One region of the Pseudomonas sp. GW821-FHT05D12 genome, then DNA from elsewhere that is predicted to be linked to it. Evidence: riboswitches for the same ligand, from Rfam matches in the RefSeq annotation. Region 1 holds a riboswitch; each other region holds the start of a gene.

What was found. A riboswitch is a leader RNA that binds a small molecule or an ion and turns the genes downstream of it on or off. The one in region 1 is predicted to bind cobalamin.
Region 2: it holds a riboswitch for cobalamin, as region 1 does, so the genes downstream of both, AC07SI_RS25025 (ABC transporter substrate-binding protein) here and cobO (cob(I)yrinic acid a,c-diamide adenosyltransferase) in region 1, are expected to answer to the same signal.
Region 3: it holds a riboswitch for cobalamin, as region 1 does, so the genes downstream of both, AC07SI_RS16805 (CbtB domain-containing protein) here and cobO (cob(I)yrinic acid a,c-diamide adenosyltransferase) in region 1, are expected to answer to the same signal.

Annotation. Positions count from the first base shown of each region.
Region 1 is NZ_JBWKSN010000009.1:165,127-175,424, forward strand. Features, by position in the region: gene AC07SI_RS18395 (cobyric acid synthase) at 127-1,578, opposite strand; gene cobD (threonine-phosphate decarboxylase CobD) at 1,575-2,564, opposite strand; gene cbiB (adenosylcobinamide-phosphate synthase CbiB) at 2,557-3,465, opposite strand; gene bluB (5,6-dimethylbenzimidazole synthase) at 3,462-4,112, opposite strand; gene AC07SI_RS18415 (cobyrinic acid a,c-diamide synthase CobB) at 4,109-5,500, opposite strand; gene cobO (cob(I)yrinic acid a,c-diamide adenosyltransferase) at 5,497-6,108, opposite strand; cobalamin riboswitch at 6,188-6,451, opposite strand; gene AC07SI_RS18425 (PQQ-dependent sugar dehydrogenase) at 6,551-7,864, shown strand; gene AC07SI_RS18430 (C40 family peptidase) at 7,908-8,447, opposite strand; gene AC07SI_RS18435 (C40 family peptidase) at 8,592-9,221, opposite strand; gene hda (DnaA regulatory inactivator Hda) at 9,435-10,139, opposite strand.
Region 2 is NZ_JBWKSN010000015.1:8,931-19,228, forward strand. Features, by position in the region: gene ptrR (putrescine utilization regulator PtrR) at 14-883, opposite strand; gene AC07SI_RS25015 (aldehyde dehydrogenase family protein) at 987-2,378, shown strand; gene AC07SI_RS25020 (hypothetical protein) at 3,244-3,687, opposite strand; cobalamin riboswitch at 3,804-3,997, shown strand; gene AC07SI_RS25025 (ABC transporter substrate-binding protein) at 4,113-5,123, shown strand; gene AC07SI_RS25030 (FecCD family ABC transporter permease) at 5,120-6,124, shown strand; gene AC07SI_RS25035 (ABC transporter ATP-binding protein) at 6,121-6,885, shown strand; gene AC07SI_RS25040 (GNAT family N-acetyltransferase) at 6,937-7,434, opposite strand; gene AC07SI_RS25045 (hypothetical protein) at 7,431-7,655, opposite strand; gene AC07SI_RS25050 (hypothetical protein) at 7,757-8,296, opposite strand; gene AC07SI_RS25055 (hypothetical protein) at 8,421-8,822, shown strand; gene AC07SI_RS25060 (hypothetical protein) at 8,849-9,535, shown strand; gene AC07SI_RS25065 (alpha/beta hydrolase fold domain-containing protein) at 9,674-10,298, opposite strand, start outside.
Region 3 is NZ_JBWKSN010000008.1:118,864-129,161, reverse strand. Features, by position in the region: gene cobN (cobaltochelatase subunit CobN) at 1-550, opposite strand, end outside; gene cobW (cobalamin biosynthesis protein CobW) at 554-1,615, opposite strand; cobalamin riboswitch at 1,709-1,907, opposite strand; cobalamin riboswitch at 2,755-2,960, shown strand; gene AC07SI_RS16805 (CbtB domain-containing protein) at 3,058-3,246, shown strand; gene AC07SI_RS16800 (CbtA family protein) at 3,258-3,962, shown strand; gene AC07SI_RS16795 (cobalamin biosynthesis protein) at 3,959-4,351, shown strand; gene cobM (precorrin-4 C(11)-methyltransferase) at 4,421-5,167, shown strand; gene nfuA (Fe-S biogenesis protein NfuA) at 5,423-6,007, opposite strand; gene AC07SI_RS16780 (acyltransferase family protein) at 6,067-7,089, opposite strand; gene AC07SI_RS16775 (fatty acid cis/trans isomerase) at 7,154-9,445, opposite strand; gene metH (methionine synthase) at 9,613-10,298, shown strand, end outside.

The sequences.
Region 1 (10,298 bases):
GGACACTCCCTCTATTTACCACCCGCTCAACTGTAGGCGCGGGCTTGCCAGCGATGGCGTCAACCGGGGTTTGCTGATTCAACGAGGTGCCTAGCCAGCGCCGACAGGGAGAGTGCGTGCGCACCGTCAAATCCCACATAGCGTGCGCAGCAGTTCGGTATCCAGGTGGTTTTCCACCAAGTCGGCCAACCGCTCGATATCGCGCTCGCGCAGGGCGTGGTAATCCACCTCCTGCACATCCTGCAAGCCGGCCCAGCGCAGCAAGGCGCTGCACGCCGCCGGCGTCTCGAACAGGCCATGCAGGTAAGTGCCAAGAATCTGCCCGTCGGCACTTTGCGCGCCATCACTGCGGCCGTCATCGAGCAGGACCGCGGCGGTCGACAGCGCGTCGCCGGACGTCACGCCCGCGTGAATTTCATAGCCACTGACCTCGGCGTTCTCCAGCAACAAACGCCCGCGCACATTGCGCAATTGCTTCTCTTCTTCCAACGTCGTGCTGAATGCCAGCAGCCCCAGGCCAGGGCTGGAGCCGGCCGGCCCTTCGAGGCCCAGCGGGTCATGCACCTGCTCCCCGAGCATCTGCAGGCCACCGCAAATCCCCAGCACTTTGCCGCCGTAGCGCAAATGCCGGGCCACGGCGCTGTCCCAACCATTGGCACGCAGGTAGGCAAGGTCACTGCGCACGCTTTTCGAGCCTGGGAGGATGATCAGGTCGGCGGCCGGGATCGGCTGGCCCGGCCCGATGAACTGCAAATCCACCTGGGGGTGCAGGCGCAACGGGTCGAAATCCGTGTGATTGCTGATGCGCGGCAGTACCGGCACCACCACTTTGAGCACTTGCGCGGCCTTGTCGATCTGGCGCTGGTCGATGCCGTCTTCGGCTTCCAGGTGCAGGTCCATCACGTAGGGCAACACGCCCACCATCGGTTTGCCGGTGCGCGCTTCGAGCCAATCCAGGCCCGGTTGCAACAACGCGATGTCGCCGCGAAAACGGTTGATGATGAAACCCTTGACCCGCGCCTGTTCGCTCGGGGACAGCAGCTCCAGGGTGCCCACCAGATGGGCGAACACGCCGCCGCGATTGATGTCGGCGATCAGCAGCACCGGGCAGTCCACCGCCTCGGCGAACCCCATGTTGGCGATGTCATTGGCGCGCAGGTTGATTTCCGCCGGGGAGCCTGCGCCCTCGACCATCACCACCGGGAAGCGTTCGCTCAACCGCGCGTGGGAGGCCAGCACCGCTTGCATCGCGATGGCTTTGTAGTCGTGGTAGGCCACGGCGTTCATGCTGGTCACGGCGCGGCCGTGGATGATCACCTGGGAGCCGGTGTCGCTGTTGGGTTTGAGCAGCACCGGGTTCATGTCGGTGTGGGGTGCGAGGTTGGCAGCCTGCGCCTGCACCGCCTGGGCGCGGCCGATTTCGCCACCCTCGGCGGTCACGGCACTGTTGAGCGCCATGTTCTGCGGCTTGAACGGCGCCACCGCCACGCCTTGGCGCACCAGCCAACGGCACAGCGCGGTCACCAGGGTACTTTTACCGGCGTCGGAGGTGGTGCCTTGCACCATCAGCGTAGTCATGCAGCTTCCTTGTAGGCGCCCAGGGCCTCGTCGAGGCGCAGCCAGTCCGCCTCGGTGTCGGGCAAGCCAAAGCGCAGGCTGCTGTCGTGGACAAACAGGCGCAGCAGAATGCCGCGCTGGGCCATGAATTCGTGCATGCGCTCGGCATGCGGTGTGATCAGCCATTGAAACAACGCGCAGCCGCCCTGGGGCTGGAAACCATGGCGCTTGAGCAAGGCGTAGAGGCGCTGGCCGGCCTCGATGCAGCGCGCACGTTGCCGCGCATGCCCGGCGGTGTCGCGCAGGCAGGCCTGGCCCAGCACGCGTGTCGGCCCGCTGACGGCCCAGGGCCCGACCTGTTCGGCGAGCAGCTTGAGCAGTTTGCGTTCGGCCAGCACGAAGCCCAGGCGCACACCGGCCAGGCCGAAAAACTTGCCGAATGAGCGCAGCACGATCAAACCGACCTGATGGGCCTGGCTGGCCAGGCTCAGTTGCGGGGTGACATCCATGAACGCTTCGTCCACCACCAGCCAACCGCCGCGCTGGGCCAGCCGGGTGTGCCAGTCGAGCAGGCGTTGCGGCGCCAGGCTCAGGCCGGTGGGATTGTTGGGATTGACCACCACCAGCACGTCGAGGCCATCAAGGAAGAAGTCGACTTCCTGCTCCTGCACCTCACGCACCACATAACCGGCGCGGCGCCAGGCTTCGGCGTGTTCGGCATAGCACGGCGACAACACGCCGACCTTGCCCGCACGGCGCAAGCGCGGCAGCAGCTGGATCGCCGCCTGGGAACCGGCCACCGGCAACAGATGCGCAGCGCCGTAATACTCGCTGGCGGCTTGCTCCAGGCCGTCGTCGGTTTCCGGCAGGCGCGCCCAGGCTCGCAGCGGGATTTCGGGGATCGGCCAGGGCCACGGCGCCAGGCCGCTGGAGAGGTCGAGCCAATCAGCCTCGGCAATCCCGTACTGCATCGCCGCCTTGCGCAGCCGGCCACCGTGTTCAAGCATAGAATTGCGCCCCCGCACATAGGATCAGCAGCCATAACCATACGCCGCGCTGCACCAGTTGCCAGCCCCGGTCGATGGAATCGGCATCCGCCGCCGGGCCTTCGCCCAGTGGCGGCCGTTGATGCACCTCGCCGTGGTAGATCGCCGCGCCGCCCAGCTCCACGCCCAAGGCGCCAGCACCGGCGGCCATCACCGGGCCAGCGTTGGGGCTGTCCCACGTCGGGCCCTGGGTTCGCCAGCATTTGAGCGCCAGGCGGGTTTTGCCCAGCACTGCGTAGGTCAACGCCACCAGGCGCGCCGGAATGTAGTTCAGCAGATCGTCGATTTTCGCCGCAGCCCAGCCGAAGCGCTCGAAGCGTTCGTTGCGATAGCCCCACATCGCGTCGAGGGTGTTGCTCAGGCGGTAAAGCACCACGCCCGGCACGCCGGCGACGACGAACCAGAACAGCGCGGCAAACACCGCATCGCTGCCGTTTTCGAGTACCGACTCAGTGGCGGCGCGGGCGACTTCGGTGCGATCCAGTTTACTGGTCTGGCGGCTGACCAGGTAGCTCACGCGCTTGCGGGCTTCTTCCAGGTCATCGCTGCGTAGCGCCTGGGCCACCGGGATCACGTGTTCGCCAAGGCTGCGCATGCCGAGGGCACAGTACAGCGCGAGGATCTCCAGCACCCAGCCGATATACGGCGCCCACGACAAGGCGGTCGCCAGCAGGGTCAGCGGCACCACCGCGATAAACCACGCGGTCACCCCATGGCTGCGCCAGCCACGGCCACCGCTGTTGAAACGTTGCTCGATGCGCCCGGCAAAATTGCCGAACGCCACCAGCGGATGCCAGCGCCTGGGTTCACCCAGCAGCGCATCCAGCGCCACTGCAGCGACACACAGCAAGGCCACACTCATTGACTCACTCCCCACACATTCTCATACAACATGTCACTCAGCGGCCGTGGTTCGGTCCAGCCTTCGAGCTGCAACATCGGTGCCGGATAGAACTCGGCCACCGGCCCCAGGCACAACACCGCCAGGGGTTTCGCGCCGGGCGGCAGGCCCAGCAGGTCGGCCAGGGCCTGGGGCTCGAACAGCGAGACCCAGCCCATGCCCAACCCTTCGACGCGAGCCGCCAGCCACAGGTTCTGGATCGCACAGGACAGCGAGGCCATGTCCATTTCCGGCAAGGTGCGCCGGCCGAAGATATGCCGCTCGCGATCATCCATCAGCGCTGCCACCAGCACTTCGGCGCAGTCATGGATGCCTTCGACCTTGAGCTTCATGAACTCATCGGAACGCTCGCCCAACGCCTCGGCGGTGCGCAAGCGTTCTTCTTCCACCAATTGCTGGATCTGCCCACGCAGTTGGCGGTCGCTGATGCGGATAAAGCGCCACGGCTGCATCAGGCCGACACTCGGCGCCTGGTGTGCAGCCTGGAGCAGGCGGTGCAGCAACTCGGGGGCCACGCTGCCGCCGCTGAAGTGGCGCATGTCGCGGCGCTCGGCGATGGCGCGGTAGACGGCGTCGCGGTCGGCCTGGGGGAAGGCGTTGTCGGTCATGGCCCCATCGGGGGCAAGCCCGCTCCCACAGTGGATGGGGATTCAACGCGGTAAATGGTGGGAGCCGGCTTGCCGGCGCTGGCCACCTCAGGGTCGGGCGCAAACAAGGCCGCCACCGCCCTCGGGTTGGACGGGAAATAGAAGTGCACGTAGGACGCGGTCATACGCCCTTGTCGGAACACCGCCTCGGCGCCGCGCCCACCATTGGGGCTGACGCCACGGGCAATCGGCTGCCACTCGGTGCTGGTCAGGGAATGGTGATAAGTGTGCCCACGCAGCACGCCTTCCGGCAGCTCGACGTTTTGCAGGGCCAGGGCCGCAAGTTTCTTTTGCATCACCGCATCGCCCTGCAGCAGGCCGACCAGTTCGGCGCGGGTGCCGTCGACGTCGGTCAGCGAGTCCAGCAGGTAGAGCATGCCGCCACATTCAGCGAGCAAGGGTTTGCCGGCCGCGTGATGGGCGCGGATGGCATTGAGCATCGAGGTATTTTCCGACAGCGCCTGGTGGTGCAGTTCCGGATAGCCGCCGGGCAGATACAGACTGTCGGCGTCAGGCAATTCGCGGTCATGGATCGGCGAGAAAAAGCGCAGCTCTGCGCCCATCGCCCGCAACAGGTCGAGGCTGGCGCCGTAGGTGAAGGCAAACGCTTCGTCACGGGCCACCGCAATGCGCACGCCGGCCAGCAACGGCTCGGCCTCGATCACTTCGGGGGCGGCGAAGGTCACCGGCGGCGGCAAGGCAACTTCACAACTGCTGCCCAGTGCCTGCGCAGCAGCATCCAGGCGCAGGTCGAGGTCATTCAGCTCGCTGGCTTGCACCAGGCCCAGGTGGCGGCTCGGCAGTTCGATCCCGGTTTCGCGGGACAGCGCGCCATACCAGCGCAGGCCTTCGGTGAGACTGCCTTCGAGGAGTTGCGCATGGCGCAAGGTGCCGACGCGATTGGCCAGCACGCCCGCGAACGGCAAATCCGGCTGATAACGCGCGAGGCCCAAGGCCAGGGCGCCAAACGTCTGCGCCATCGCAGTGCCGTCGATCACGCCCAATACCGGCACGCCGAAATGCCGCGCCAGGTCGGCGCTGGACGGCGTGCCGTCGAACAGCCCCATCACCCCTTCGATGAGGATCAGGTCGGCCTCAGCGGCGGCTTCCCACAAAAGGCGGCGACTTTCCTGCTCGCCCACCATCCACATGTCCAATTGATACACCGGCGCACCACTGGCGCGCTCGTGGATCATCGGATCAAGAAAGTCCGGGCCGCATTTGAACACGCGGACTTTGCGCCCCAGATTGCGGTGCAAACGGGCGAGCGCGGCGGTGACGGTGGTTTTGCCCTGGCCGGACGCCGGTGCGGCGATCAAGACAGCCGGGCAATGACGGGGCTGATTCAAAGTTCGACGCCCTTCTGTGCCTTGATACCGGCCTGGAACGCGTGCTTGAGCATGCCCATCTCGGTGACGGTGTCGCCCATTTCGATCAACTCGGGCTTGGCGCCACGGCCAGTGACCACCACGTGCTGCATTGGCGGGCGCGCCTGCAGGTCGCTGAGTACCTGGTCGAGGTCGAGATAGCCGTGCTTGAGGGCGATGTTCAGCTCGTCCAGCACCACCAGGCCGATGGACGGGTCTTGCAGCAACTCGCGCGACACCGCCCACGCGGCTTCGGCGGCGGCGATATCGCGCTGGCGGTCCTGGGTTTCCCAGGTAAAGCCTTCGCCCATCACATGAAAACGCACCTGCTCGGGAAAGCGGCGGAAGAACAACTCTTCACCGGTGCTGTTGCGCCCCTTGATGAACTGCACTACCCCGCACTGCATGCCGTGGCCCATGGCCCGGGCGAGCATGCCGAATGCCGAGCTACTCTTGCCTTTGCCGTTGCCGGTGAGCACCAGCAGCAGGCCGCATTCGTTTGGGGAGTTGGCGATGCGCTCATCGATCACGGCTTTTTTGCGCAGCATGCGCGCCAGGTGGCGTTCGTCGCGGTCGGGGGAATCGGTCATGGCAGCTCTCCGTTGGGGCTGGACAAAAACGGCGGGCAGGAAAAAGGATAAACAGACAGCCAAGCATCGCCCACCGTGATGCTGTTGGATGAACCAGGCCGGTCTCCGGACTCATGAGTGGCGCCCTGGCTCTTTATAAAGAGAGCACTCGGACAGGCCGACAGCGCGCCTTCCCATATCGCACGCGATACAGTGGCAGAAAGCACCGTCTTGACTCATTTACCGTTGCGGGGGCAGCGCCGGAATCGCGGCAGCACTGTGTACAAGTGCGCTCACTCACCGGCTTCCCTGTTTCACTCCGTCGACCCATGGGTCACAGAGCACCTGGAACAAGCCGCGAAGGTTAGTGGGTTGGGGGTGGAGCGTCAATTAAAGCTGGCCTTGCACTTGAACCATCCTACGACCGGCCTCCTCTACCCTTACAGGTATTAAGGAGAACACCATGCACAAAACCAGACTCGCCCTGCTTATCATGCTCGCCGGCACCCTCGCTGCCTGCGGGGAAAGCTCTACTTTGCAGGTCTCCGATGGCACCGGGCCGTCGCCCAAGTTGCCGGAGCCAAACAAGACCCTGATCCCGACCGTGAATATCGCCCCGGCGATTGGCTGGCCGGACGGCGCCAAGCCCACCGCCGCCGCCGGCACCCAGGTGGCGGCGTTCGCCGAAGGCCTGGACCATCCGCGCTGGCTGTATGTATTGCCCAATGGCGACGTGCTGGTGGCGGAAACCAACGCGCCACCCAAGCCGGATGACGCCAAGGGTATTCGTGGCTGGGTCATGGAGAAAGTCATGGGCCGCGCCGGCGCCGCTGTGCCGAGCCCGAACCGCATCACCTTGCTGCGTGACGCCGACCACGACGGCGTCGCCGAAACGCGCACGGTGTTCCTGGAAAACCTCAATTCGCCGTTCGGCATGACCCTGGTCGGTAACGATCTGTACGTGGCCGACTCGGACAAGCTGTTGCGCTTCCCCTACCAACCAGGTGAAACCGCGATCAAGGAGGCCGGCACCAAAGTCGTCGACCTGCCGGGCGGCAGCATCAATCACCACTGGACCAAGAACGTGGTGGCAAGCAAGGACGGCAGCAAACTGTATGTGAGCGTCGGGTCCAACAGCAATGTCGGTGAAAACGGCCTGGATGCGGAACAGGGCCGGGCGGCCATCTGGGAAGTCGATCGTGCCAGCGGCGAGCACCGCATCTTCGCCTCCGGCCTGCGCAACCCCAACGGCATGGCCTGGGAACCACAAAGCGGCAAGCTGTGGACGGCAGTGAACGAACGCGATGAAATCGGCAGCGACCTGGTGCCGGACTACATCACCTCAGTCAAGGACGGCGCGTTCTATGGCTGGCCCTTCAGCTACTACGGGCAGCATGTGGACGTGCGCGTCAGCCCGCAGAACCTGGACCTGGTCGCCAAGGCGATCGCGCCGGATTACGCAGTGGGCCCGCACACCGCCTCCCTGGGATTGACGTTTGCCGAGGGCAGCAAACTGCCAGCCCAGTTCAGCAACGGCGCATTCATCGGCCAGCATGGGTCGTGGAACCGCAAGCCGCACAGTGGCTACAAGGTGATCTTCGTCCCGTTCGAGGCTGGCCAGCCGAAGGGGCAGCCCGTGGACGTGCTGACCGGTTTCCTCGACAAGGATGAGAAAGCCATGGGCCGGCCGGTGGGCGTGGTGATTGATCAGCAGGGGGATTTGCTGGTGGCAGATGATGTGGGGAACAAGGTGTGGCGGGTGTCGGCCGCTAAATGATGGGTAGGAGCCGGCTTGCCGGCTCCTACAGTGATACGGTCCGTCATGGGTTACGCGCCAGATTGCCTGGCAATACGCGCTTGGCACTCAGGTAGGCATTCTGCCAATACGCCTTGGACAAGGTATCCAGCTTCACCGTACCGCCAGTCTGTGGCGCGTGCACGAAACGGCCCTCACCCACATAGATCCCGGCGTGGCTGACCTGGGAGCCGCCACCGGTGGCGAAGAACAACAGGTCGCCGGTTTGCAGGTTCTGCTCGCTGACGTCCTGCGCGCGCATCACGATCAGCTCACGGGTGGTACGCGGCAAGGAAATACCGGCCGCATCGCGAAACACAAAGCCGATCAAGCCACTGCAGTCAAACCCTGAGTCCGGCGTGTTGCCGCCCCATCGATAAGGCGTGCCAACCAGGCCCAAGGCACGGAAGAGCACATCTTCGGCAGCAGGCGAAAAATTCTGTGTGGAGTAGTTGAACACCGGCTTGGGTTTCACCGCTACGGGAGCGGGCGGCGGTGGACGGCTGGCGCAGGCGCTGAGCAGCGCGGCGCAAACAATGAGAATCAGGCGGGCCGAGGTCGACATGTGCAGAACAATCCTGGTCTGGATGCGGCTTTCGCTGCCGAACGCTGAAAACCAGAACGCGCAAGCAAAGCTCGCGCGAACGGATTTCAACAATATCCAGGGATTCTAGCGCTTACACGTCAAACTTCAAGTATCACTTTAAGTTTACTTGCTAGCGGTAACTGTCGTCGGGGCCATGGCGAGTGCGCGCTTGGCTTCGATGAAGGTTTTGCTCCAGTAGCTGTCACCCAGATTATCGACTCGAACACCGCCACTGCGACGGCTGCTGGAGTGGATAAACTGGTTATCGCCCAGGTAGATACCGGCATGGCTGACGCGACCACGACCCGCTGTACTGAAGAAAAGCAGATCACCGGGCTTGAGGTTGTTGCGTGCGACCAACGGTGCATTCACGTTGATCATTTCGCGCGTGGAGCGTGGCAGGTTCATGCCCGCTTCTTCACGAAACAGATAACCGATGAAGCCGCTGCAGTCGAAACCGGCTTCAGAAGTACCGCCGAAACGGTAACGGGTACCGATCAGGGACATGCCGCGTTCGAGGATACTGTCGGCGAGGACTGGAAGCTGGTAAGGCTTGTTGCCGGCGAAGTCGGCCAGTTCCTTTTCAGTTGCCACTTCTTCCTCATAAACAGTGGAAGACTGTGCAGCAACGAATTTTGCCTGATTTTGAACCTGTGGTTTTTGCTGTTCTGCCACCTGTTGAGGGTGGGAGGCGCAACCAAACAACAGGGTAACGAGTGCGAGAGGCACGAGGGGTGCGAAGCGATTTAGCATGGGCACGACCGTGGCTGATATGTAAGGAAGTCGAGACTATGCCTTCTATCACATCGATTTGCAAATTCAATCGTGATCTATGTGACTTCTTGTTTGGACTATGACATCTAAGCCCTTAACACCCCTTACCCGCCTTTCGCGTGGCCAAAACGGCCCAAACGCGGGTTTTCTGACGCCTGGAAATTGCCGAAAGTCCTGAAAACAAAGGGCCGGCTACCAGCCAAGGGTTTCCTTGAGGAAGGGAATGGTCAGCTTGCGCTGGGCTTGCAAAGAGGCCTGGTCGAGCTGTTCGAGCAAATCGAACAACGCGCTCATGCTGCGCGTACCGCGAGTCAGAATGAAGTGTCCGACCTCGTCGGTCAGGTGCAGGCCGCGACGGGATGCGCGCAACTGCAGGGCACGCAATTTGTCTTCGTCGGACAGGGGGCGCATCTGGAAGATCAACGCCAGGGTCAGGCGCGATTTGAGGTCTGCCAGCTTCACCGGCAATTCACGCGGCGACGTGGAGGCGGCGATCAGCAGGCGCCGGCCACTGTCGCGCAGGCGGTTGAACAGATGAAACAGCGCCTCTTCCCACTCCGCCTTGCCGGCAATCGCCTGCAAGTCGTCCAGGCACACCAGCTCGTATTGCTCGAGGTGATCGAAGATGCCGATACCGCGGTCCATCAACTCCGCCAATGGCAGGTACACCGCCGGCTCGCCCATCTGCTCGAAACGCAGGCACGCGGCCTGCAACAGGTGGGTACGCCCTACGCCGTGCTTGCCCCACAGATAGATCAGGCTTTCGGTCCACCCGGCGTCGGCTTCGCAGAGCCGCTCGACATAGCCGAGTGCAGCGGCATTGGCGCCTGGGTAGTAGTTGATAAAGGTGGCGTCATCACGCAGACGCACACCCAAGGGCAGCTGAATCGGTTTCATGCTGACTGAACGGCTCCAAACGAACCGTTAGTGGCCTCTGTGTAAAGTTTGCAAAGTTTATACCCGTGACGCCGGGCGCACAATGCAGCAGACCACAAGCAAAATCAAAGGTTTGCGTTAACTTGGCGGTTTTTCGCAGATTGTTTGACGCCCCGCCCC
Region 2 (10,298 bases), on a different contig from region 1:
GGTTTGCCAGCTCCTACAAAGGGGTTACGCGTTCTTCCAGCAGCTTCACGAAGCTGTTCAAGCTCTGCGACACCGTGCCTCGGCGCCAGATCAGCCAGGTATTCAGGATGCGGAACGAGTCTGCAAGCGGCCACACACTCACCGCCGCAAACCCCGGCATGCTCTCCAGCATGCTGCGCGGCATCAGCGCCAGCCCGGCACCGGCGCTGACGCAGGCAAGCATGCCGTGGTATGACTCCATCTCGAAGATCCGCCCCGGCACCGCGCCATCCTGTGAAAACCAGCGCTCGAAGTGGTGCCGGTACGAACAATTCGAGCGAAAGGTGTAGATGCTCTCCCCGTTCACATCCTGCCCACGCGTGATCGGCGCGTGGTGCAACGGCGCGATCACCACCATCTCCTCCTCAAACACCGCCACGCCTTCCAGGGTCGCGTGCAGCACCGGCCCATCGACAAACGCCGCCGCCAGGCGCCCCGAGAGTACGCCCTCGATCATCGTGCCCGACGGCCCGGTGCTCAGGTCCAGCTCGACCTTGGCGTGCTTCTGGTTATACGCCGCCAGCAATGCCGGAATGCGCACTGCCGCAGTACTTTCCAGCGAGCCGAGGGCAAACGCGCCCTGGGGCTCCTCCCCCGCCACCGTGGCACGCGCCTCCTGGACCAGATCGAGAATGCGCCGCGCGTAGCCGAGGAAATTCCAGCCGGCCGGTGACAAGCGCAGGCGGCTCTTCTCGCGGATAAACAACTCCACGCCCAGGTCCTGCTCCAGTTGCTTGATGCGCGTGGTCAGGTTCGACGGCACCCGATGAATCACCTGCGCGGCGGCACTGATGCTGCCCTGCTCGGCAACGGCCTTGAAGATTTCCAGCTGCACCAGGTCCAAATCATTCTCCAATCGTGAACGTATTGCTTAATATTATTCAGTTTCCAGAAAAGATGCAGCCCCGTAGGCTGGACTCATTCCCCTCATTCAGCCGGACGGTGCCATGAACGCTATTTCTCACCAGACCCACGCCCTGTCGATCAACCCCGCCAATGGCGAGACTGTCGGCAGCTACCCTTACGAAACCGCAGCGCAACTGGACGCCGCCCTCGACCGCGCCACCGGTGCCTTCCGCACCTGGCGCCGCCAGCCGGTGAGCCAGCGTGCCGAGCTGCTGCTGGCCCTGGCTGGCGCCCTGCGCGAGCAAGCCGAAGACATGGCGCAGATGATCACCCTGGAAATGGGCAAGCCCATCGCCCAGGCACGGGCCGAAATCGAAAAATGCGCGCAACTCGCCGAATGGTACGTCGCCCACGGCCCGGCCATGCTGGCCCCGGAGCCGACCCTGGTCGACAATGGCAGCGCCCAGATCGAATACCGCCCGCTGGGCCCGATCCTCGCCGTGATGCCGTGGAACTTCCCGGTCTGGCAAGTGCTGCGCGGTGCCGTGCCGACCATGCTCGCCGGCAACACCTACGTACTCAAACACGCGCCGAATGTGATGGGCAGCGCCTACCTGATGAAAGCCGCGTTCGACAAAGCCGGCTTCGCTGAAGGCTTGTTCGAAGTGCTCAACGTGACCCAGGATGGCGTGTCCAAGGCCATCGCCGACCCCCGCATCGCCGCTGTGACCCTCACCGGCAGCGTGCGTGCCGGCATCGCCATCGGTTCCCAGGCGGGTGCTGCATTGAAAAAATGCGTGTTGGAACTGGGCGGCTCCGACCCGTTCATCGTGCTCAACGACGCCGACCTCGACGCCGCCGTGCAGGCTGCCGTGATCGGTCGCTTCCAGAACAGCGGCCAAGTCTGCGCCGCCGCCAAGCGCCTGATCATCGAAGCAGGCGTGGTGGAAGCGTTCACCGCGAAATTCCTCGAAGCCAGCCGTGCGTTGGTGATGGGCGATCCGACCTCGCCCCACACCTATGTCGGCCCGATGGCGCGCTTCGACCTGCGTGACGAATTACACGGCCAGGTCCAGGCCACCCTGGAAGAAGGCGCAACCTTGCTGCTGGGCGGTGACAAAGTACCGGGTGCCGGCAACTACTACGCGCCGACCGTGCTGGCGGGTGTCACCGACCAGATGACTTCGTTCAAGCAGGAACTGTTCGGCCCGGTGGCCTCGATCATCACCGCCCGCGACGCCGACCACGCCGTGGCCCTGGCCAACGACAGCGAGTTCGGCCTGACCGCGAGCATCTTTACCACTGACGCAGCCAAGGCGCGGGAGATCGCCAACCAGCTGGAAACCGGCGGGATCTTCGTCAACGCGTTCAGCGTGTCCGACCCTCGGGTGGCATTTGGTGGGGTGAAAAAGAGCGGCTTCGGGCGCGAGTTGTCGCACTTCGGCGTGCGGGAATTCTGCAATGCGCAGACGGTCTGGCTGGATCGCAAGTAAGCCGGGTCAGCACGACTGCCGGCTTTCGTGGTGAGCCGCCTGGTCGTGGTGAGCAGGCTTGTCGTGGTGAGCAGGCTTGTCCTGCGTTGGGGTGCGAAGCGCCCCCATGAATCCCACCGCATCGTTTCAGGAAATCCGTGGTGTGAGGTTTTAGGGCTGCTTCGCAGCCCAACGCAGGGCAAGCCTGCTCACCACAATTAGCCTGCTGGGCCTGCGCAGTGGTACCTGAGTAGTAAATCTGCATGTCTTTCAAATCCAACCCTTCACAAGCGTCGCCGATCACGGCCACGTCAGTGGGTTGTTGTGGTGAGCAGGCTTGCCCTGCGTTGGGGTGCGAAGCGCCCCCCCAGTAATCCCACCGCATAGTTTCAGGCAAAACCGCGGTGTGAGGTTTTGGGGCTGCTTCGCAACCCAACGCAGGGCAAGCCTGCTCACCACAATTAGCCTGCTGGGCCTGCGCATTGGTGCCTGAGTAGTGAATCTGCATACCTTTCAAATCCAACCCATCACAGGCGTTGCCGATCACGGCCATGTCAACGGGTTGTTGTGGTGAGCAGGCTTGCCCTGCGTTGGGGTGCGAAGCGCCCCCATGGATCCCACCGCATAGTTTCAGGCAAACCGTGGTGTGAGGTTTTGGGGCTGCTTCGCAACCCAACGCAGGGCAAGCCTGCTCACCACAATAACCTGCTCAACCTGCTCAACCTGCTCAACCTGCTTGGCCTGCTTGGCTGCTTAGCCTGTCTGGCCTGCTTAGCCTGCTTAGCCTGCTTAACCTGCTGGGCAAGATACGTCCGCATACCCGTACAAGAGCGTTTGCGAGCACTGGCCCACTCACTGCCAAAAGGCTGCCTCTACTGCCAGACTCTCACTGCGCATTAATGTAATAAAACTGCGCCTGGGTCTTTTCAACCGCGGTTCGCACTTTATCCTTCTGCGCATTGGTGCCCGAGTAGTAAATCTGCATACCTTTCAGATCCAGCCCTTCACAGGCGTTGCCGATCACGGCCACGTCAACGACAGTGCTGGCGCCGATAATCAGAAAGCCGGTGTCGCCCAGGCTTTTGGCCTTCAGCAATTCTTCTTTCAGATACATCGCATTGGCGCCACCGGCCATGGCAAGGGCCAGGTTGTCGGCGATCAAGCCGTGGCTGGGGATTTTCACACTGTGCAAGCGCACCCTGTTTTCCCCGGAAGGCAGCGACATGACATGCGCGGTAGCGGCTTCGTCAAAAATCTGCTTTTCGCTTTTACCTGGGGTGGCGCAACCGGCGAGCATGGCGATGAGGGCGAGGGCGACGAATGATTTCACTGTGTATTCCTTGTGTGAAGGCTGTCCATGGCCGCGCATCATAGGAGAGCCATCCCATAAGAGCTACCGCAGTCTTCTCACCGTGCGCCGTCAGAACTCCCGCTCAACCGCGTGATCGACTACCATACCGCGCCGGTTCCCAAATGGGACTAATAGGGAATCCGAAGCGCGGTATGCCGCGCCAATCGGAACTGCCCCCGCAACTGTAGGTGCCGAGCCTGCTCCTTGATGCCACTGGACCTCGTCCGGGAAGGCCGGAGCGTGGCGATGACGCATCAGTCAGGAGACCTGCCGGCCCAAGCACCAACACTAACCGGCGGGGTGTCCGGGAAGGACATCCTTGCCTGCCTGACCCGCAGCGTTCGAGGGCGTAATTCCAGACCGTACCTCCCCAGTTCCACGTACGGTTTCAAGGAGATCGCCCCATGCTGCCACGCGTTACCGCCCTGATCACTGGCCTGGGCTTCTGTGCCCTGGCCCACGCCGCGCCCACCCAGTACCCGCTGACCGTGCAGAACTGCGGCAGCACGCTCACCTTCCAGCAGGCACCCGCGCGCAGCGTGACCATCGGCCAGGCCGCCACCGAAATGCTCTACGCCCTCGGCGTAGGCGATAAAGTGGTCGGCACCTCGCTGTGGTTCAACAGCGTCCTGGCGCAGTACAAGGCACAGAACGACACAATCGAACGCCTGGCCGACAACGAGCCCAGTTTCGAGTCGGTGATCGCCAAGCGCCCGCAGCTGGTGGCTGCCGAGCTGGAATGGGTGGTCGGCCCGCAGGGCGTGGTCGGGACCCGCGAGCAATTCCACGAATTGAAGATCCCCACCTACCTGCTGCCCTCCGACTGCGAAGGCAAGGACAACCTGGTCGGCGCCGACGGCACGCGGCTGGAGCCGTTTCGCATCGAGACCATCTATAAAAGCATCAGCCAACTGGCGCAGATTTTCGACGTACAGGATCGCGGCCAACAACTGAACGACGAACTCAAGGCGCGCCTGGCCAAATCCGTCGCGACCGTGCAGGGCAAAGGCCTCAAGCAGGCCAGTGCTCTGGTGTGGTTCTCCAGCTCGGAGATGGCCAGCGACCCTTACGTGGCCGGTCACAAGGGCATTCCCGAGTTCATGCTGCAAACCCTGCGCCTGCACAATGTGGTGCAGTCCGATGAAGAATGGCCGGCCGTTGGCTGGGAAACCATTGCCAAGGCCAACCCGACCTTTTTGGTGATCGCGCGGATGGACCGCCGCCGCTACCCCGCCGATGACCACGAAAAGAAACTCGCCTTCCTGCGCAGTGACCCGGTCACCCGCAACATGGACGCGGTGAAAAACAACCGCATCATCATCCTCGACGCCCTGGCGCTGCAGGCCAGCATCCGTATGTTCGATGGCCTGGAACAACTGGCGACAGCCATCGATGGCTACGACTTGCCCAAATGATACGCACCCTACTCGCCCTGTCGCTGCTGCTGATCGCCGTGCTCGCCGGCGTGGCCATCGGCGAAACCGCCATCGCACCAAAGGTGGTACTGCAGGTGCTGGCCAACAAGCTCTGGGCCGCCGGCTACGTGCTGGACCCGATCGATGAAGGCGTGGTGTGGAACTACCGCCTCACGCGCGCGCTGGTCGCTGCCGCATGCGGCGCCGGGCTGGCGACCTGCGGGGTAATTCTGCAATCGCTGTTGCGCAACCCGCTGGCCGATCCGTACCTGCTGGGCATCAGCGCCGGCGCCTCGACGGGCGCAGTGCTGGTGGCGTTGATCGGGGTGGGCGGCGGTTTGATCTCGCTGTCGGCCGGCGCCTTTGTCGGCGCGATGGCCGCATTTGCGCTGGTGATCCTGCTCGCGCGAGCCAGTGGTTCAGCCAGCGGTACCGGGCAGATCATCCTCGCGGGCATCGCCGGTTCGCAGCTGTTCAACGCGCTGACGGCGTTCCTGATCACCAAGTCGGCCAGCTCCGAACAGGCGCGCGGCATCATGTTCTGGCTGCTCGGCAATCTCAGTGGGGTGCGCTGGCCGTCGGTATGGCTGGCGGTGCCGGTGGCAGTTGCAGGGCTTGCTGTGTGCCTGTGGCACCGGCGCGCGCTGGATGCGTTTACCTTCGGCAGCGATTCGGCGGCCTCCCTGGGCATCCCGGTGCGCCGCGTGCAATTTGTGCTGGTGGCCTGCGCCGCACTGGTCACGGCGGTGATGGTGTCGATTGTCGGCTCCATCGGTTTTGTCGGCCTGGTGATTCCCCACGCCGTGCGCCTGCTGCTCGGCACCGGGCACTCGCGCCTGCTGCCCGCCAGCGCCTTGGGCGGCGCATTGTTCTTGATTGCAGCCGATGTGTTGTCACGCACTTTGATCAAGGGCCAGGTCATCCCGGTCGGCGTGGTCACGGCTTTGGTGGGCGCGCCGGTCTTTGCGCTGATCCTGATCGGCCGGAGGAATGCGCGATGACCGTACTGAGCTGCACCGGCCTGGGCTTCAAAGTGCGTGAAGCCACGTTGCTGCGCGACATTCACCTGCAGGTGCAGCGGGGTGAAACCCTGGGCATCGTCGGCCCGAACGGCTCAGGCAAATCCACTCTGCTGAAACTGCTGGCTGGCCTGCGCACCCCGGCCACTGGCGAGGTGCGACTGGGTGAAGTGCGCTTGGGCGACCTGTCCCGTCGTGCCATTGCGCAGCAACTCGCGGTGGTCGAACAACAGGCCGACACCGACGACGCCATTCGCGTGTTCGACGCCGTGGCCCTGGGCCGCACGCCGTGGCTGTCGGCACTGAGCCCCTGGTCCCGCGAGGACGACGCTATCGTGCACCAGGCGCTGCAGGATGTAGACGCCACCCACCTGGGCCAACGTGCGTGGCGCAGCCTCTCGGGCGGTGAACGCCAACGGGTGCACATCGCCCGTGCGTTGGCGCAACGGCCGCAGATTTTGTTGTTGGATGAGCCGACCAATCACCTGGATATCCAGCATCAACTGGGGATTCTGAAGGGGGTGCAAGGCTTGCCGGTCACCACCTTGATTGCCCTGCATGACCTCAACCAGGCGCTCACCTGCGACCGCTTGGCGGTACTGGATCATGGGCGGTTGGTGGCGCTGGGCAAACCGCTGGACGTGCTGACGCCGCAGCGGCTGCAGGCGACGTTCGGGGTGCAGGCGCATTACCTGACAGACCCGTTCGATGGGGCGCAGATACTGCGGCTACGCCCAAACTGATCAGAGCACTCAACGGTAGGAGCCGGCTTGCCGGCGTCTACACTGGCGGTGTTAGAGGGTGCGCTGCATATGCGTCGTGCGCCACACCGGGTCCGCGTCCACATCCACCACTTCGAACCCCTGCCGAAGCCAAAAATCAATCGCCCCAGGCAAAAACGGATGGGTGTGCAGGTACATCACCGCGACCCGATCCGCCTTAGCCTGCGCCTCCAACGCAAGGTACAACGCGCGCGCCAGACCCAAGCGGCGAAACGCCGGCAGCACAAACAGGCGCACCACCTCCACGGTCTTTTGGCCCTGGTAATTCAACTGTGGGAAACGACCGTCGTAAGGCAGATAGCCAATGGCAGCGACGATCTGGCCTCGATCGCAGGCAACCAGAAATCGCCCATCACCCTGCACATAAATAGCCTCGAAATGCGCCAGGTCCGCCGGCATCCCTGTCGCGTCGAGCTTGGGGAAAAGCTCGGCACGGGCCCCCAGCACGAACGCCAGTACCTCAGGGATATCCGCCGTCGTGACCGCCCGAATGATCGGCCTTGGGCTCATGCAACCTCGATCTGCGTAATCCCCACCACCTGCGCCTGCTCGAGAATTTCCTCCGGCGCTGCATCCGCAGGCGGCAGGATCAAGCCATTTTCCGCATCACCGAAATGCAACTGCAGCAAGTGCAACGCCGCCTCATGCACCGGCAGGTCGGGCTGTTTGAGCTCGAACACATGGGTGCGGGGTTCGTCGTTGAACAAGTAGTTGAGGGTGTATTCGCGCATGGGAGGAGTCCTTGTCATGGAAGAAGAGCTGCTGATTAACCTGACTCATCGATCAAGTTTTAAGTTCAATGGATCAGCATTGGCAGCAGCTCCAGCAGCACTTACTGGCGCAACTCACACACTGCATTGCCCTTCATTCCCGACGCATGCACGCTCACATGGCGCACGCGAAAACCCGGCTTCTGGACGAACTTCTTCTCTTCCCAGGTGCTGCCGTTTTCGACCTGGTAGCCGATGGCGCCATCGGCTTGCCAGGTCAGGCGCAGCGTATACACACCGTTTTGATCGGGAGCCCGATGGAAAAACGTGTCGATCACCGGCTCCGCCTTGTTGAAGGTGCGCACCTGGAACAAGCGCAGGTCAGTGTCGGCGGGCGTGTAGCTGGAAAGAAACAACGTATCGTCTTCGGCAGCATCCTCAGCGGCCGCGAGGATCACCGATGGCACCCACTTCTCGCCACGGTCCTGGGTGTCGGTGGTCACCTTGCAGGTCAACTGGCCCTTCTCGGTCACGTCCTGGCGCCAGGCGGTCTCGTAGTAGCCGTAGGGCACGTCGAAGCGCACGGCTTTCTCAGTGACTTGCTCGCAACCGGCCAGCAGGTACAGCGCCGACAAACCGATGAATCCTTGAAGAACCTTCACGTGCTTTCCTTGGCTTGATTGTGGGAGGCGAGAGGTTACCCGGCTTGTCGGAAAAAGGGGATCGTTTTAGCCGGACGGCGTGGCGTGGTATATCTGCGCGCCACCTCTACAACAGGAACGGCCCATGTCCTCCTCCGTCCCCCTCCTCGGCTGCCGGTCGATCATCGACGTGCTGCGCCACATGACCGAAGACGGGCCGGAATGGGCCCACCGTTATGTCACCCTGTGGTTCCAAAACCCTCCGGATGCCTGGGTGTTGGTGTACCCGCTGCAAGACACCACCGAGGCGTATTTTGACTTTATGTACACAGGTGCGGAGTCGCCGAAGGCAGCCCTGTCGACGCTGTTGGCCAAGTACCCTCAATGTGACGTCATCGATTGGTCGCCCGGACGCCTGGCATGCATCAGCGCCCCTGCGACAAACATTGAGACACTGCAGGAGATTATCCAGGATCTTGCGCAAGAGGCGTGGGGTGAGCGCGGCACACTGATGAGCGCCTCGTACGAGCAGACGATTAGCGCCTGAACACCTGGCTGAAATGGAGCATCCTGATGGCCGAAAACTCTCTTGTGACCGCGGTTGTTACCGCTGTCCTGACTTCACTACTCACGCTGGCCGGTACCTACGCCCTGCAATCACGCCAAGAGGCGCGGGCGCAGGCGAGCCAATTTCTGGATGCGGCACAAAACACGGTGCAAGAAACCGTGGCTATCCTGGATGATGGTTACAACGCGCTGGACAAGTTGATCAGCGCAACGCATGAAACCGGGTGGAAAGAGTTCTCCCAAGGCCCTTGGCGCGAATACATGGCATTCGAGCGCCGCTGGCATCAGAGAATGATTGTTCAGCACTTCAAGCTGGAGCGGTACTTTGGCAAAGACATGGCCGATACGCTGATTGACTTGGACGACGTCCCCATGGGCCCGACCCACACAGGCAATGATAAGGAAGACCCGGCAGTCAGGCGCTATAACCTCCAGAAGCTCGCGGCCGATACCGAGTACACCGTACGAAGCATGACAGTGACCCAGGACATCATCGACGAAGACATCAAAGCCGGAAAACCTGATGGGTTGATGGAGATGATTCTTGCCGTGAACAGCGACAGGGATACCGCGAGCCGTCAGCTCAAGGAATACGATGCCGGCTCGATCAGGCTGCTCAAGGCACTCGACGGAAGGCTGACCGAACTGGGTGCCAGTAAGGTCACAGTCGTGGATACGAACAAAAAGGACTGAAGATGACTGAACTGCCAATGGCCGACGCGCGCCAGAACGATAAAAACCGCAAGATTATCCACGCCACGGTCGCGGCGAGAAACCTGGCAGGCGGATTTGGGGCTACCTTCCAAAATCCTACGAAGACTTTCCGCCTGCCTAAGACGAAACCTCGATGGTCCGGGTAATCCACTCTCGGCTGTAGGCAAGCACGCCCGCGCCCATTGCCACCGGAAAATGAATAAACCCATGCGACGACTCCGCCAACAGATGCGCCTCAGCGCCCGGCCACTGCTCAGCGAGCATCAGCGTGTCATCCTTCAACGGGTCCAGCTCCCCGACAAACATCAACGCCGGCGGCAGGCCCTCCAAGTCGCCATACAACGGTGACAGCGGCGGCCGCCGACGCTCATCATCGCTCAAGCCCGGCGTCAGCATGCGCAATGCCTCGACCATGCCCGGCCCGTCCAGCAGCAACGTATCGGGCCCCGCCGAGCGTACGCTCGGGGTCCCGGTCAGGTCGTAGACACCGTAATACAAGACCGCCCCGCTCACCCGCTGGAGCAATTGCGGCCATTCTTTCAACGCCAGCAATGTCGCCGCAGCCAAGTGCCCCCCGGCCGATTCGCCGACGACGATCACCGGCAGGTCGGCAAACTCATCGTTGGTAAGCAACCAACGAGCGGCCGTCAGGCAGTCGTCCATCAGCCCTTCGACCGGCGTATCGACCGCCAGCCGATAATCCACCGACACCACCGCCACATCGCACGCGTTGACCATGCCG
Region 3 (10,298 bases), on a different contig from region 1:
CTGTGTGCGGGTGATAAATCGCCGTGCGCGGCAGGGTTTGCGGCTCGTTCCAGGCGTAGCTGCGGCCCAGGTAACTGCTCGCCAGGCAACCGTAGAAATCCAGCGCGTTGCCCAGGCCGCCCTGGCGCAGGAAGTGCCACAGGCGGTCGCGTTCCGCCGCCCCAACGGTACTCAGCCCGCTGAGTTCCGGGTCGGGGCGATCATCCCCCGGCACCAGGATCAGTTGCACGCCGCGCTCGGCCAACTCCACCAGGCGCTCGATACCGTAGCGCCAATAGCCGATGCCGCCGTGCAGCGAAATCAGGATGACCTTGGCATGGCGCAGCACCTCGTCGACGTACAGGTCGACCGAGGCATGGTTCTGCACCTGCATCGGGTTGGCGAGGCGAAAGCTGGGGTAATCCTCGGGCAACTGCTGGGCGGCTTCGGCGAGCAGCGCCAGGCTGGAGTCGCCGCTGCACAGGATCACCAGTTCGGCGGGCGTTTGTCCAAGGTCGGCAATATTGTCGTCCGAGACGAAACCACCGGGCTGGGTCCTGAGCAGGTGCATGGGTTAAACGCTGAGGGCAGCGCGCAATTGCGCTTCGAGGCCAGCCGCATCCAGCTCCTGGCCGATCAGTACCAGGCGCGTGATGCGCGCTTCATCGGCCGCCCAGGCGCGGTCGAAGTGCTTGTCGAACCGCGTGCCCACGCCCTGGATCAGCAGGCGCATCGGCTTGTTCGGGATCGCCGCGAAGCCTTTGACGCGCAGGATGCCGTGTTGCACCACGAGTTGGGTCAGGGCGTCGAGCAGCAGCGCTTCGTCGGCTTGCGGCAGGTCGATGGAGATCGAGTCGAACGCATCGTGGTCGTGATCGTCTTCACCTTCATGGTGATGATCGTGGTGGCTGTGGCGACCGTCGATGTGCTCTTCGGAGCCGGCGCCCAGGCCGATCAGCACGTCGAGCGGCAGGCGCCCGCTGCTGGCTTCGATGATCTTCACCGCCGGCGGCAGTTCTTCGGCGACTTCCAGGCGCACACGGGCCAGGTCTTCCGCGCTGATCAGGTCGGATTTGTTGAGGATCACCAGGTCGGCGCTGGCCAGTTGGTCGGCGAACAGCTCGTGCAATGGCGATTCGTGGTCCAGGTTCGGGTCGAGTTTACGCTGCGCGTCGACTTGATCCGGGAAGGCGGCGAAAGTGCCGGCGGCCACGGCCGGGCTGTCGACCACGGTAATCACCGCGTCGACGGTGCAGGCACTGCGGATTTCCGGCCACTGGAAGGCCTGCACCAGCGGCTTTGGCAGGGCCAGGCCCGATGTTTCGATGAGGATATGGTCGAGGTCACCGCGACGGGCGACCAGTTCGCGCATCACTGGGAAGAACTCTTCCTGCACGGTGCAGCACAGGCAGCCGTTGGCCAACTCATACACGCGGCCATTGGCTTCTTCCTCGGTGCACCCGATGGAGCACTGCTTGAGGATTTCACCGTCGATGCCCAGCTCGCCGAATTCGTTGACGATCACGGCAATGCGACGGCCCTGGGCGTTGTCGAGCATATGGCGCAGCAGCGTGGTTTTGCCCGAACCGAGAAAGCCGGTAACGATGGTGACGGGGAGTTTGGCCAGTGTTTTCATCGGATGCCCTTTGGGGCGGGCATACGGGACGATAGGCCCTGCGGCGGCGCGCAGCGGCAGATTTCGTCACCGGATCACCCCGCCCGGTTGAAGTGGAAAATCGGTTGCGAGGCAGGTCTCCTGGCTTGGGGCTTGCGGGTCGTGCGACCGGCGCCGGCTGCGCCTTCCCGCCTGGTGGCAGTGGCGTGGCAGTCGGATAAACCCTTTACAGTTGCGGGGGCAGCCGCGGATTGGACCGCGTTCCCTTCTTAGCTTCGGCCTGGGCTGAAGAACCTCGAGGGTGCAAGGCTACGCAGTGGTGGGGGGATGGTCAATGATGGGGTTGGGTTGGTGTACATATCCGTTTCTGCGGTAATGGCGGCCTATGGTTCCGCTCTTACAGCGGGTCACTTTTGGAAAAGAGCCCCAAAAGTAACCAAAAGGGCTCTTGCCCCAACACTCGGCACCTCGCTCACGCTCGGTGTGCCCGTAATCCGACATTGATTTGGGGGGCCGCCGCCACGCGCCATCCATGGCGCGGGGCGGCTAAACCGGCATCCCTGCCGGTTTACCCCCCAAATCAATATCGAATTCCGGCCAGCGTGTTTGATGGGGCGCCTAGATCAAGATCAAGATCAAAAGCAAAAGCGCGGCGGCCTTAAAGCCGACCGGATTCTTATCTCGAACTCGGTCAACCTGTGGGAGCTGGCTTGCCTGCGATGGTCGTTAACGATGATGCGAAGCACCAGAACCAACGCGGCGTCCTCACGTTTTTTTCGCCGGCAGCCGGCTCCTAAAGAGATCAAAAAGCGTACCAACGATGCGAAGCGAGCCGCTTTTGACCTTGATCTTGATCTAGGCGCCCCATTAAACACGCTGGCCGAACGCAGGCTTGAATCCGTGGGTAACCCGGCAGGACGCCGGGTTAGCCGCACTGGGCCAAGGATGGCCCATTGCGGCGGCCCACGGATTCAAGCCGGAGTGAGGGCACACCGAGCCTAGGCGAGGTGCCGAGTGTTGGGGCAAGAGCCCTTTTGGTTACTTTTGGGGCTCTTTTCCAAAAGTGACCCGCCGTAAGGGCGGAACCAATTCCAGCCATCACCCCAATATCGGATATACCCCCCACAACCGATTTGACTCCCCTCCCACCCCCATGCTCTCCTACACACCTTGTTTCGGGTGCCCTTCACAGGGTGAAACGGGAAACCGGTGAGTCATCACATGACGAGTCCGGTGCTGCCCCCGCAACGGTAAGCGAGCGAAGCGTCAGATCCACTGTGCCAAGGGCATGGGAAGGCGACGCTTTCAGGACTCCCCCAGGAGCCCCCTCGCAAGCCCGGAGACCGGCCCGAAAAAATCAGATAACAAACCCGCGGTGGGCGGGCGCTGTTCAGAACCCTGCGTGCCTGGCTCGCGGGGTTTTCATGCGCTCGTTTCACCCTGACACCCAGAAGGGACGCGCCATGTCGATCATCAGCAGCACCTCGCACACCGCCAGCAGCTCCGCCACCCTGAGCCAACGCCTGACCGCCGCCATCGGCGCGTCGATTCTCGGTGCGTGCCTGGTGTATTTCGCCGGTTTCTCGCACATCGAAGCAGTGCACAACGCTGCCCACGATACCCGCCACAGCGCCGCGTTCCCGTGCCACTGAGACCTGCCGACATGATCAAGCGTATTGCGCAAACCGCAGGTTTCACCGGCCTCCTGGCCGCCCTGCTGCTGACCCTGCTGCAAAGTTTCTGGGTAGCTCCGTTGATTTTGCAGGCGGAAACGTTCGAAAACGCCCCGGCCACTACTGAAGTGGCACATCAACATGCCGACGGCGCCGCCGCCCACAGCCACGACGCCGAGGCCTGGGAGCCGGAAGACGGCTGGCAACGCGTGCTCTCCACCACCGGCGGCAACCTGGTTGTTGCCGTGGGTTTTGCCCTGATGCTCGCCGGCCTCTACACCTTGCGCGCGCCTACTCGCACCGCCCAAGGCCTGCTGTGGGGCCTGGCCGGTTATGCGACCTTCGTACTGGCACCGACCCTGGGCCTGCCGCCTGAGCTGCCAGGCACCGCCGCTGCCGATCTCGCACAACGGCAGATCTGGTGGATCGGCACCGCGGCCTCGACGGCGGCCGGCATTGCGCTGATCGTGTTCGGTCGCAACTGGCTGCTGAAAATCCTCGGCGTGGCGATCCTGGCGGTGCCACACGTGATCGGCGCACCGCAGCCGGAAGTGCATTCGATGCTGGCCCCGGAAGCCCTGGAAGCGCAGTTCAAGATCGCTTCGCAGCTGACCAACGTGGCGTTCTGGCTGGCCCTGGGCCTGATCAGCGCCTGGCTGTTCCGCCGCAACCGCGACAATCAATACTCGGCATGACCCTGGTGGTCGGCCTGGGCTGCCAGCGCGGCTGTGATGTTCACACCCTGCTGGACCTGCTGGACAGCGCCCTCGCCGAAGGGGGGATCGAGCGCCAGCGCATCACTGCGCTGGCAAGCATCGACCGCAGGCAGGATGAACCGGGCCTGATCGCCCTGTCCCGCCTGCTTGAGCTGCCGCTGCAGTGCTTCAGCGCCGACCAACTGGCGGTGTATGAAAACCGGCTGAGCCACAAATCAGCCGTCGCGTTCGCCCACACAGGCTGTCATGGCGTCGCCGAAAGCGCCGCCCTGGCCCTCGCCGAACATCTCGCCAGCGGCCCTGCCCGCCTGCTGATCACCCGCCGAAAAAACGCCCAGGCGACTTTTGCATTGGCCTGCGCAGGCTAAAACCCCGATAATTGCCTGCCCTGAACATGAACAATGTTCATACACGCCCGCTTTTAAACAGGAAATACCATGACCGTCTACTTTATCGGCGCAGGCCCTGGCGATCCGGAATTGATCACCGTCAAAGGCCAGCGGCTGATCCGCAGCTGCCCGGTGATTATCTATGCCGGCTCGCTGGTGCCGGCGGCGGTATTGGAAGGCCATCAGGCGCAGCAGGTGGTCAACAGCGCCGAACTGCACCTGGAACAGATCATCGACCTGATCAAGGCCGCCCACGCCAATGGCCTGGATGTGGCGCGGGTGCACTCCGGTGACCCAAGCCTGTATGGCGCGATCGGCGAGCAGATCCGCTATTTGCACGAGCTGGGCATTCCATTTCAGATCATCCCCGGCGTGACCGCGGTGGCGGCGTGTGCAGCGCTGCTGGAGACCGAATTGACCCTGCCGGACATTGCGCAGAGCGTCATCCTGACCCGCTACGCCGACAAAACCAGCATGCCCGCCGGCGAAGCGTTTGAAAGCTTGGCGCAACACGGCACGACCATGGCGATTCACCTGGGGGTCAATCACCTGGAGAAGATCGTCGCGCAACTGCTGCCGCACTATGGCGCCGATTGCCCGATTGCCGTGGTGCACCGGGCGACCTGGCCGGATCAGGATTGGGCGCTGGGAACGTTGAGTGACATTGCCGAAAAGGTCGCCGCCAAGGGCTTCAGGCGTACCGCGTTGATTGTGGTGGGTCGAGTGCTGGCGAGTGACAGTTTCAGCGAGTCGTCGCTGTATCGGGCTGGGCATGCACACCTTTATCGGCCTTAATGCTCAACCTCATTAATCAAATATAAGACACTGATTTAAATGAATAAAATATAAATCAAAAATGTGGGAGCGGGCTTGCTCGCGAATGCGCTGTGTCAGTCAACTGATTGAGTGACCGGGGCACCGCATTCGCGAGCAAGCCCGCTCCCACACTTAATCTTATCTGTCAGATAGATAGCTTAAACCATTGAATTTAAAGCATAAAAAAACGGCGCTCACGGGGCGCCGTTTTTTTGTTCGCAGTGAACGCCTTACTCAGTAGTAGGCGTTTTCTTTCTGCGTGTGGTCAGTCACGTCGCGTACACCCTTGAGCTCTGGAATACGTTCCAGCAGGGTGCGCTCGATGCCTTCGCGCAGGGTCACGTCCGCCTGGCCGCAGCCCTGGCAGCCGCCGCCGAATTTCAATACGGCGATACCGTCTTCCACTACATCGATCAAGCTGACCTGACCGCCGTGGCTGGCCAGCCCCGGGTTGATCTCGGTTTGCAGGTAGTAGTTGATGCGCTCGTTGACCGGGCTGTCAGCATTCACGTTCGGCACCTTGGCGTTCGGCGCCTTGATGGTCAACTGGCCGCCCATACGGTCGGTGGCGTAGTCGACCACGGCGTCGTCGAGGAAGGCTTCGCTGAAGGCGTCGATGTACGCGGTGAAGCTTTTCAGCCCCAGCGCGGTGTCTTCAGGTTTCTCTTCCCCAGGCTTGCAGTAGGCAATGCAAGTCTCGGCGTATTGGGTGCCGGGCTGGGTAATAAAGACGCGGATACCGATACCCGGGGTGTTCTGCTTGGACAGCAGGTCGGCCAGGTAATCGTGGGCGGCGTCGGTAATGGTTATGGCAGTCATGGAAACTCCTCACAGGCTTGCGGGCAGTTTACGCCAAATCATTACAGAGGTACAAAGTCCTAGTATTTTTGTCGGGATAAATTTGACCGTTGGTCGCCATCGAACCAGCCCTTGAGCAGGCGATAACTGCCCTTTTCCAGCCAGCGGTAGCTGCCCAGGGCACCCAGGCCGATGATCACCACGCACACCGCCAGCACGGCATACGGGTTCAGGCCGTAGCGCTGGGCGGCGTAACCACCGGCGGACAACACCAGCACGTGCAGCAGATACACCGAATAGGAACAGTCCCCCAGCACTTTAAGCAATCGATTGTCCGCGAAGAAGCGCTCCAGCGCCATGCACGCCACCACCAGCACCGCGCTGGGCAGGCCCCAGGTCAGCGCCCGTGGCGAAGCCGGCCAATGGTAGATCGCCAGCAGCGCGGCGGCGACGCCCAGCAACGGCAGCCACACGCCGGGACGAATCCAGCCCTTGCGGTAGAGCATGCCAATGCCGATGCCCATCAGGAACTCGACCACGATATCCGAGCGGTAGAACTCGCTGATCCAGCCGAATGACGTCCAGGCCTCGCACACCGCGAACAACAGCGCCGCGACCACCAGCAATCGCCACTGCCGACGGAACAGCAGCGCCCAGGCGAACAGCAGGTAGAAGAGCATTTCGTAGTTCAGCGTCCAGCCCACATTGAGCGTCGGGTACACCCCATAGCCGCCGGGGTTCTCGGAAGGGATAAAGAACAACGACATCAGCACATGGGCCGCATCGACGCTCTGATCCGGCAGCATTGGCCGGGCAACCACCACCAGCAAGGCCATCAGCAAGGTGTAGAACCAATAGGCCGGCACGATGCGCAACAGGCGGTAGAGCAGGAATCGCCAGGGCGGCAGGTCCTTGTCCTGGGTGGACAGGAAGATCACCAGGCCGCTGATCACGAAAAACACGTCCACGCCCGCCGCGCCCTTTTCCACAAACAGCCGGCCCAGGGCGGTGTCCGCCTTGAAGCCGAAGAAAATCTGCATGAAGTGGTGCCCCACCACTGTCCAGGCCGCCAGAGCGCGCAGCGCCTGTACCGAGATCAACATTGTCCGCCACCCTTCCCAACACCGATGCCTGAAGTTGGGACCATGGCGGGCGGACAAAGGTCGATCAAAGATTCTCGTAGCGATTCATATCCAGCACACCCTCTTCCATCGGCGTGGTTTCGTGGATGTAGCGCGACAGGTCATGGAAGTACTGCCAGAACAACGGATGGCTGCGGCGCACGCCCCAGCGGTCGACAATCTTCTCAAAGCGGTTGGCGTCCTTGGCCCGCTCCATTTCGGCGACGAACTCGGGGACTTCCTGCGCAGGAATGTTAAACATGAAGTTCGGGTAGCTGATGAGCACGCCGGGGTAGATGGTCACGGTGTCCAGGCCCGGCTGATAGCGGTAGGCCTCACCCAGCAGGAACGCCACGTTACTGTGCGCGCGATTGCGCAACATGCTGTAGACCACGCGCTTGCCGCGGGTGGTCTCGATCCGCAGCATCGTCGCCTCAGGCAACTGGTCGATGACCTTGAGCCCGGCTGCCGGGCGCGCCGTCAGGCGACTCAGGGCCTGCTCGGCATCCTGCAATGCCGGGTCGATCCCGTCACGCGAGCAAAAGGCGCCGTCACAACGGTTGATCGGGTCCGGACTGGCATTCAGGTCGCCATATCGCGCGAGCAACTGGTTGGCAAAGTCACGCTTGGGGTCCTTGGCATCCAGGTGCAGGCCGGTGGGCGTGTCGTCGTCGATCGCCTCGTAGTCCAGCCACAACTTGAGCTTGCCGCTGTTCTGGTACCAGTCGTCGAGGAAATCCTCGCGACTGTCGGCCGGCATCAGGCGCAGGAAGTTCTGCTCGGCACCGTTGCGGATCAAGTCGAAATACAGGCGGGTCTGGGCCTGGTGCGACACATTGCCGAACACATCGAAGTTCACCGCCAATTGGTAATAGGTGCGTTCCAGCAGCGGGTAGTCAAACAGCCACATCGTCTGTGGCACCTCACCGATCAGGCCCTTGGTCACCGAGGCGCTGTCGAAGTGGCGGAAAATACTCAGCAAGGCATTGTCATTGCCGGCCCACAGGCTCGACCAACTCGGCGGCGGCAGATCGGCGTAACTGTCGCGGCGCAAGGCCTCGTATTCATTGCGTTTGTCGCGGTAGGCCAGCCACAGGCTCAGCACGCTGCCGACGTCATCGTTCTGCCCCGGCATCGCCAGCAGCGGCGTGGCCTGGCCGCGATAACGCGCATCGGTGATGTACAGGTCGTGCTCGGGGTCCTGGAACAGGGCCCAGAAGTTGTCGCGGATCACGTCCGTGGCGATCTGCCCACGGCACACCGGCCCGCGAATGAAGGTGCGCACGAAATACTCGGCGTTATCGAGCATGAACTGGTAGCGCGCCTTGGCCGGGATCGCCTCGAAGGTTTCGAACGGGTTGGCACGACGGCCCGGCCCGTAACCCGGCAAGGCGTCGACCTGCCAGTTGCCGGCGTAGAACAACTCCTTGATGTGCGCCATCTTCGCCGCGCTGAACGGGTACGTGATGTGGGTTTTATGCACGATCACGCCCTGCACTGGCCACAACCGGTAGTACACCTGGGTGCCGGGGTCGTCATTCGGGCGGCGCGTGGCGATCAGGTCGATGGGCTGGCCGCTTGGCGTGCGTGAACGCACCCATTGGAAGAAATGCCCCGGCTCGCCGTTCTCGAAATAGATGTGCGCGAGGAACAGATGTTCGAACAACCAGCGCGCCACCAGGCTTTCGCGGGCGCCCGGTTGGTTGAAGAGGTTTTCCCACTGCTGCACCTGCAGCGCTTCCCTGGCGCTGGGCGCCAGGCCCTGCTCGTCAATCGGCGCGCCGGAGGCCAGCCAGCGTTGCAGGGTCTGGTATTGCTGGTCGGTCAGGCCGGTGACGGCCAGCGGCATGCCTTCCTTGGGATGGGCGCCGGCATAGGCGTTGAATTCGCCGGGCATTGCGCACATGTTCTCGCGGCTGAGGCCCAGCACGATCTCTTCGGGCAACTTGGCATTCGGCTGCAGCGGCGCGTTATGCCCCAGCTCCAGCATGCGCGCCATCAGCGCGGCCTGGCTGCCCTGGGCATCGAGTACCGAATAGAAGCCCTTCTGCTGCCAGGCCTGCTTGCCGAAGGCGTCGTAGAACAATCGGGTCGTCGGCGTGGCCCGGCTGCGTTCGCCGTCATACACCGGCACTTTGGTAGCCCCGCGCGCCGCGCCCTCGGCGCTGCCCAGGTTCAACTGGCAGGCGGAGTCGTAGCAGGCATGGCAGGCCACGCATTTCTCGGTGAAGATCGGTTGGATGTCGCGGGTATAAGAGATCGCCGGAGCGGGACCTTCTGCCGTGGCAGTACTGGCTATCAAGGCCAGGACGGCGCTGACGATAAGACGAAGTGACATGTATCCGGTCCCGATTCAATGCGTGCGCTGAAAAATTGCCGACAAGTCTACCGATGTCGACGCGCCATCAACGTGAGCGATATTCATGCAAAAACCTTGCATGCTCTAAAAGCGCACAGGTTTGCTATGATCCACGCCCTCCGTAATGCCTGAACTAGAGTAGTCCCATGCCCGATCGTAGCGCTCGCCTGCACGCCCTTCACCAAGCCCTCAAGGAACGCATCCTGATCCTCGACGGCGGCATGGGCACGATGATCCAGAGCTATAAGCTCGAAGAGCAGGACTACCGTGGCAAGCGCTTCGCCGATTGGCCAAGCGACGTCAAGGGCAACAACGACCTGCTGGTGATCACCCGTCCGGACGTGATCGGCGGCATCGAAAAAGCCTACCTGGATGCGGGTGCCGACATCCTCGAAACCAACACCTTCAACGCCACGCGCATTTCCATGGCCGACTACGGCATGGAAGAACTGGCCTACGAATTGAATGTGGAAGGCGCACGCCTGGCGCGCAAGATTGCCGACGCCAAGACCCTGGAAAACCCGGCCAAGCCGCGTTTCGTCGCCGGCGTGCTCGGCCCTACCAGCCGCACCTGCTCGCTGTCGCCGGACGTGAACAACCCCGGCTACCGCAACGTGACCTTCGATGAACTGGTGGAGAACTACACCGAGGCCACCAAGGGCCTGATCGAAGGCGGCGCCGACCTGATCCTGATCGAGACCATCTTCGACACCCTCAACGCCAAGGCCGCGATCTTCGCCGTGCAAGGCGTGTTCGAGGAGTTGAATGTCGAGCTGCCGATCATGATCTCCGGCACCATCACCGACGCCTCCGGCCGTACCCTGTCGGGCCA